One region of the Lelliottia nimipressuralis genome, then DNA from elsewhere that is predicted to be linked to it. Evidence: predicted binding sites of a transcription regulator. Region 1 holds the regulator's gene; the other holds the start of a gene.
The links. The regulator PhoB, encoded in region 1, activates phosphate uptake and scavenging genes when phosphate is short. The targets are predictions, from matches to a motif close to CTGTCATAAAACTGNCNNAT.

Region 1 (3,422 bases):
GAACAATATGCCAGCATGAAAATTCAGACCAGAACAATCCTCTAAGGTTAAGAAAAACTCATGGCTAATCATGCGAACAAAAAAGCAACATCCGTATAAAATTCATTCACGTTTCGCTTGACTGCAAAGCAAACAGGCCAGCATAAGCTGGCCTGTGGAAAGGAGGGCTGACACACACGTTGTCAGGCACTTTTTTTGGCAATTAAACGTTCCGGGATAACAAAACTGAAGCGCGTGCCTTTGCCCGGCGTACTCTGAATATCAAGGCGGCTGTCGTGGTGATTCACGGCGTGCTTAACAATCGCCAGCCCCAGCCCGCTGCCGCCTGTCTGCCGCGAACGCGCTTTATCCACGCGATAGAAACGCTCGGTCAGACGCGGAATATGCTCCGGTCCAATCCCCGGCCCGTTATCCTCGACGCTAAACTCCGCCCCCGTCGGGACGCGCTGCCAGCGCACAATAATCTGCGTGCCCTCTGGCGTATGGTTCACCGCGTTATAGACCAGGTTTGAAATCGCGCTGCGCAGTTCGTCCTCGCTGCCGAGCACCTTCAGACTGCTGTCCAGCTCAAAAGTGAACTGATGCCTTTTGTGGCTCAGGGTCTGGGCTTCCCGCTCAACCACCCGCAGCATCATCGGCACGTCGATGGTTTCATTCATCGCCAGCGTCGGTGCCGCTTCAATTTTTGACAGGGTAAGCAGCTGCTTCACCAGCCCTTCCATACGATGCGTTTGCTCGCGCATGGTGTGAAGCGCTTTCTCTCGCGGCGCCCCCTCCAGCGTCTGCTCCTGCATCATCTCCAGATACCCCTGCAGCACCGTCAACGGCGTGCGCAGCTCGTGGCTGACGTTGGCAAAGAAATTACGCCGCGCCCCTTCGAGCTGGTGCATCTGGGTCACATCGCGCGCCACCATCAGCCACTGCTGATCGCTGTAGGGCATCACGCGAAACTCAAGGTGACGGCCATTGTTCAGCACCAGATTATGCGGGCGGGTAAAGTCGCGTTTTTTCAGATAAAGGGTGAATTCAGGATAACGCAGGAGGTTAAGGATATTCTGGCCGTTATCGTCCGGCCAGCGCAGCCCCAGCAGCTGTTGTGCCAGGCCATTACACCAGAACATCGTCCCTTCTTCGGTGGTCAGAATCACCGCATCCGGCAGCGATTCGGCACCGCTGCGAAAGCGCTTGATCAGGCTTCCAAGCTCACGACGGCGCTTTTTATTTCGCATCTGCATCTGATGCAAGCCGTAAAGCAACGGCTCCCAGCTGCCGCTGCCGGGCGGTGGCGTCATGCTGCGATCGACCCACAGCCACCAGGAGAGACGCAGTAAATTCCAGAAATGCCAGACCAGCAGGCCGGTCACTGCCGCCAGTAAAAACCACGGCAGATAACCAAAAATCGCCCCCAGAATGGCGGCGGGAATACAACATAAGATCAGTTCAAAAACGAGCCTTTTCCATGACAGACGTTCCAGCACGCGTCACACTCCTGTCATTGTTCAGAAACGGGTCGAAAAACGATAACCCGTACCGCGGACCGTCTGCACCATTCGATCGTGGCCGCTGTGTTCCAGCGCTTTACGCAAGCGGCGAATATGGACATCGACCGTCCTGTCTTCGACATAGACGTTAGTCCCCCAGACGTTATTCAGCAACTGTTCGCGGCTGTAGACGCGTTCCGGGTGAGTCATAAAGAAGTGCAAAAGTTTGAATTCTGTCGGGCCCATATCCAGCGGGTTTTCGCCGGTCATCACGCGATGTGAGGTCGGGTCGAGGCTTAACCCCTGCATTTCGATCACCTCTTCCACCGCCATCGGCGAAATACGGCGCATGACGGCTTTGATACGCGCCACCAGCTCTTTCGGCGAGAACGGCTTGGTGATGTAATCATCTGCGCCGGTCTCAAGACCGCGCACGCGATCTTCCTCTTCACCGCGCGCCGTCAACATTACCACCGGGATATCGCGGGTCATCGCTTCGCGTTTAATGTGCTTGATAAATTGCAGGCCAGAACCGCCGGGCAACATCCAGTCAAGCAGAATCAAATCGGGCCAGGGTTCGTTGAGTTGATTCACCGCGCTGTCATAATCTTCCGCCTCAACCGGCTGGAAGCCATTTTGTTCGAGCACGAAGCACACCATTTCGCGAATCGGAGCTTCATCTTCTACGACCAGAATACGTCTCGCCATACTTTGCCCTGTCTTATTAAAGTATCAGTTTGTAATGCGGCGCCATTATGCGTCAGATTTATGACAGATTTATGAAAAACATTACCACCATGAATGGCAAACTGTTGTTTTATTACAGCGGTTATTTTCCAGCCCTGAAAGCTTATAATCCCCTTCACCCTTTTTTGCCATGGAACTGTTATGCGCATACTCCACACCTCGGACTGGCATCTGGGGCAAAATTTTTACAGCAAAAGTCGCGCCGCCGAACATGAAGCGTTCCTGAACTGGCTGCTGGAGACGGCGCAGTCGCAGGAGGTGGACGCGATCATTGTTGCAGGGGACATTTTTGATACCGGCTCGCCGCCGAGCTATGCGCGTGAGCTGTATAACCGCTTCGTGGTCAATCTGCAGCAAACAGGCTGCCATCTGGTGATCGTCGCGGGCAACCATGATTCCGTCGCCACGCTCAACGAATCCCGCGATATTCTTGCGTTTCTGAATACTACTGTAGTGGCAAACGCCGGACATGCCCCGCAAATCCTCAAAAAACGCGACGGAACGCCGGGTGCCGTGCTTTGCCCGATTCCTTTTTTACGCCCGCGTGACATCGTTCAGAGCCAGGCTGGGCTTTCCGGCGGCGAAAAACAGCAGCATCTGCTGCAGGCCATCACGGACTATTATCACCAGCAGTACGCCGAGGCCTGCGCGCTGCGCGGTGATGCGCCGCTGCCGGTCATTGCTACCGGGCATCTGACCACCGTCGGTGCCAGCAAAAGTGACGCGGTGCGCGAGATTTATATTGGTACGCTGGATGCGTTCCCGGCGCAGAATTTCCCGCCAGCGGATTACATCGCGCTCGGCCACATTCACCGCGCGCAGATCATTGGCGGCTGCGAGCATATCCGCTACTGCGGCTCACCGATCTCCCTCAGCTTTGATGAAACCGGCAAAGGCAAAAGCGTGCATCTGGTGAGTTTTGCCGAGGGCAAACTGAGCGCAGTCGAGACGTTAACCGTACCGGTGACACAACCGCTGGCGATGCTCAAAGGCGATCTGGCCGCCATTTCTGCGCAGCTTGAACAGTGGCGCGGCCTGGAACAGTCGCCTCCCGTCTGGCTGGATATTGAAATCAGCACCGATGAATATCTGCACGACATGCAGCGCAAAATCCAGACCCTGACCGACGATCTGCCTGTAGAGGTATTGCTGGTGCGCCGCAGCCGCGAACAGCGCGAGAAAATTCTCTTAAGC
Region 2 (3,422 bases), 1.0 Mb from region 1:
TGCTGCCGGTGACCCGTCGCTTCATCTTCCTGGAAGAGGGCGATATCGCGGAAGTGACCCGTCGCAGTGTGACGGTCTTTGATAAATCCGGCGCGCAGGTGAAGCGTCAGGAGATTGAATCCAACCTGCAGTACGACGCGGGCGACAAAGGCGCGTACCGTCACTACATGCAGAAAGAGATCTACGAGCAGCCGAACGCGATCAAGAATACCCTGACCGGGCGTATCAGCCACGGCGAGGTGGATCTCAGCGAGCTGGGCGCTAACGCCAACGAAATGCTGGCCAACGTCGAGCATATTCAGATTGTGGCCTGCGGCACCTCTTACAACTCGGGGATGGTGTCGCGCTACTGGTTTGAAGCGCTGGCGGGCGTACCGTGCGATGTCGAAATCGCCTCGGAATTCCGCTACCGCAAATCAGCGGTGCGCCGTAACAGCCTGATGATCACCCTTTCCCAGTCCGGTGAAACGGCGGATACCCTGGCAGCACTGCGTCTGTCGAAAGAGCTGGGTTATCTCGGTTCGCTGGCGATCTGTAACGTGCCGGGTTCTTCTCTGGTACGTGAATCGGATCTGGCGCTGATGACCAAAGCCGGCACCGAAATCGGCGTGGCATCGACCAAAGCGTTCACCACCCAGTTGACCGTTCTGTTGATGCTGGTGGCGAAACTGGCGCGTCTGAAAGGCCAGGATGCGTCTATCGAGCACGATATCGTTCACGGGCTGCAGACGCTGCCGAGCCGTATCGAGCAGATGCTGTCCCAGGACAAACGCATCGAAGCGCTGGCTGAAGATTTCTCTGACAAACACCACGCGCTGTTCCTCGGTCGTGGCGATCAGTACCCTATCGCGCTGGAAGGCGCGCTGAAGCTGAAAGAGATCTCTTACATTCATGCGGAAGCCTACGCCGCAGGCGAGCTGAAACACGGCCCGCTGGCGCTGATTGACGCAGACATGCCGGTCATCGTCGTTGCACCGAACAACGAACTGCTGGAAAAACTGAAATCGAACATCGAAGAAGTGCGTGCCCGTGGCGGCCAGCTGTACGTCTTCGCCGATCAGGATGCCGGGTTCGTCAGCAACGACAACATGCACATCATTGAGATGCCGCATGTGGAAGAGGTCATTGCCCCGATCTTCTACACCGTTCCGCTGCAGCTGCTGGCGTATCACGTCGCGCTGATCAAAGGCACCGATGTTGACCAGCCGCGTAACCTGGCGAAATCCGTCACCGTAGAATAATCCCTTCAGGCTCCACCTTCGGGTGGAGCTTTTTTATCCCTTCCCGGTTCGTTTTTCATCCATTCTTATTTTTTTTATTTATGACAATCTGTCATCTTCAGCTACATATTAGTGTGTCACAGAAAGAAAATTTTTCTGAAATCTCACTGTCACATAAGTGGCTAACGCGATGATTATTAAGTCTAATTTTGTGAAATCTTAAGTCAAACTTTCAGTGTCATAAAACTGTCATAATTCGTACATTTATCTGTCACCTGTTTGTCCTATTTTGCTCATCGTAGCCACTCAAACAATGATTTACGAAATCTTGCAGGAGACATTATGAAAGTTATGCGTACCACTGTCGCAACTGTTGTCGCCGCGACCTTATCTCTGAGCGCTTTCTCTGTATTCGCAGAAGCAAGCCTGACTGGCGCTGGTGCAACATTCCCTGCGCCGGTGTATGCCAAATGGGCTGATACTTACCAGAAAGAAACCGGCAACAAGGTTAACTATCAGGGTATAGGCTCCTCCGGTGGCGTTAAACAAATTACGGCGAATACCGTTGATTTCGGCGCATCAGACGCTCCGCTGTCTGATGACAAACTGGCTCAGGAAGGTCTGTTCCAGTTCCCGACCGTGATCGGTGGTGTTGTGCTGGCCGTGAATATCCCTGGCCTCAAATCTGGCGAACTGGTGCTGGATGGCAAAACGCTGGGTGATATCTATCTCGGCAAAATCAAAAAATGGGATGACGAAGCCATCACCAAACTGAACCCAGGTGTAAAACTGCCTTCGCAGAACATCGCTGTGGTTCGTCGCGCTGACGGCTCCGGCACCTCCTTCGTCTTCACCAGCTACCTGGCGAAAGTGAACGAAGAGTGGAAATCCAAAGTCGGTTCTGGCTCTACTGTGAACTGGCCGACGGGCCTGGGCGGTAAAGGTAACGACGGTATCGCCGCGTTCGTACAGCGTCTGCCTGGCTCAATCGGCTACGTAGAGTACGCTTATGCTAAGCAGAACAACCTGGCTTACACCAAGCTTGTCTCTGCCGACGGCAAACCGGTTAGCCCGACTGAAGAGAACTTTGCGAACGCTGCCAAAGGCGCAGACTGGAGCAAATCCTTCGCGCAGGACCTGACTAACCAGAAAGGTGACGAGGCATGGCCAATTACCTCCACCACTTTCATTCTGATCCACAAAGACCAGAAAAAACCTGAGCAGGGCGCCGAAGTGCTGAAGTTCTTCGACTGGGCGTACAAAAACGGCGGCAAACAGGCTAATGACCTGGATTACGCCAGCCTGCCCGACAGCGTGGTTGAGCAGATTCGTGCTGCATGGAAAACCAACGTAAAAGATAGCAGCGGTAAAGCATTGTACTGATTCAGCATTCTGACGAAAATGGCGGGTGATTTCACCCGCCCTTATTCGTAAAACGTATTTAACAGAAGAGTGATTTATGGCTGCAACCAAGCCTGCTTTTAGCCCTCCGGGGAAACATGGTGACAAGATTTTCAGCGCGCTGGTCCGACTGGCTGCGCTGATTGTGCTATTGCTGCTGGGCGGCATTATCGTGTCCCTGATTTTCTCCTCCTGGCCGAGCATCCAGAAATTCGGTTTCTCCTTCCTGTGGACCAAAGAGTGGGACGCGCCAAACGATATCTACGGTGCGCTGGTGCCGATTTACGGCACGCTCGTGACCTCATTTATCGCCCTGCTGATTGCCGTTCCGGTGAGCTTCGGTATCGCCCTGTTCCTGACGGAGCTGGCGCCTGGCTGGCTGCGACGCCCGCTGGGTATCGCGATTGAACTGCTGGCGGCGATCCCGAGTATCGTTTACGGCATGTGGGGCTTGTTCATTTTTGCGCCGCTGTTCGCGACCTACTTTCAGGAGCCGGTAGGGAATATCCTCTCCAACATTCCATTTGTGGGCGCACTGTTCTCCGGTCCGGCCTTCGGGATTGGTATTCTGGCCGCAGGCGTAATTCTCGCCATCATGATTATTCCGTACATTGCGGCGGTCATGCGCGATGTCTTCGAACAAACCCCGGTGATGATGAAAGAGTCGGCCTACGGGATCGGTTGCACCACCTGGGAAGTGATCTGGCGTATCGTCCTGCCGTTCACCAAAAATGGTGTTATCGGCGGTATCATGCTGGGCCTCGGGCGCGCGCTGGGTGAAACCATGGCCGTGACCTTTAT

Region 2: a site for PhoB is predicted at 1,456-1,475, ahead of pstS (phosphate ABC transporter substrate-binding protein PstS). Genes of this name have one in related genera too.

The regions. Positions count from the first base shown of each region.
Region 1 covers NZ_CP167172.1:1,022,109-1,025,530, reverse strand. Annotated here, with positions in the region: gene phoR (phosphate regulon sensor histidine kinase PhoR) at 183-1,478, opposite strand; gene phoB (phosphate response regulator transcription factor PhoB) at 1,500-2,189, opposite strand; gene sbcD (exonuclease subunit SbcD) at 2,370-3,422, shown strand, end outside.
Region 2 covers NZ_CP167172.1:4,692,642-4,696,063, forward strand. Annotated here, with positions in the region: gene glmS (glutamine--fructose-6-phosphate transaminase (isomerizing)) at 1-1,241, shown strand, start outside; gene pstS (phosphate ABC transporter substrate-binding protein PstS) at 1,563-2,603, shown strand; gene pstC (phosphate ABC transporter permease PstC) at 2,680-3,422, shown strand, end outside.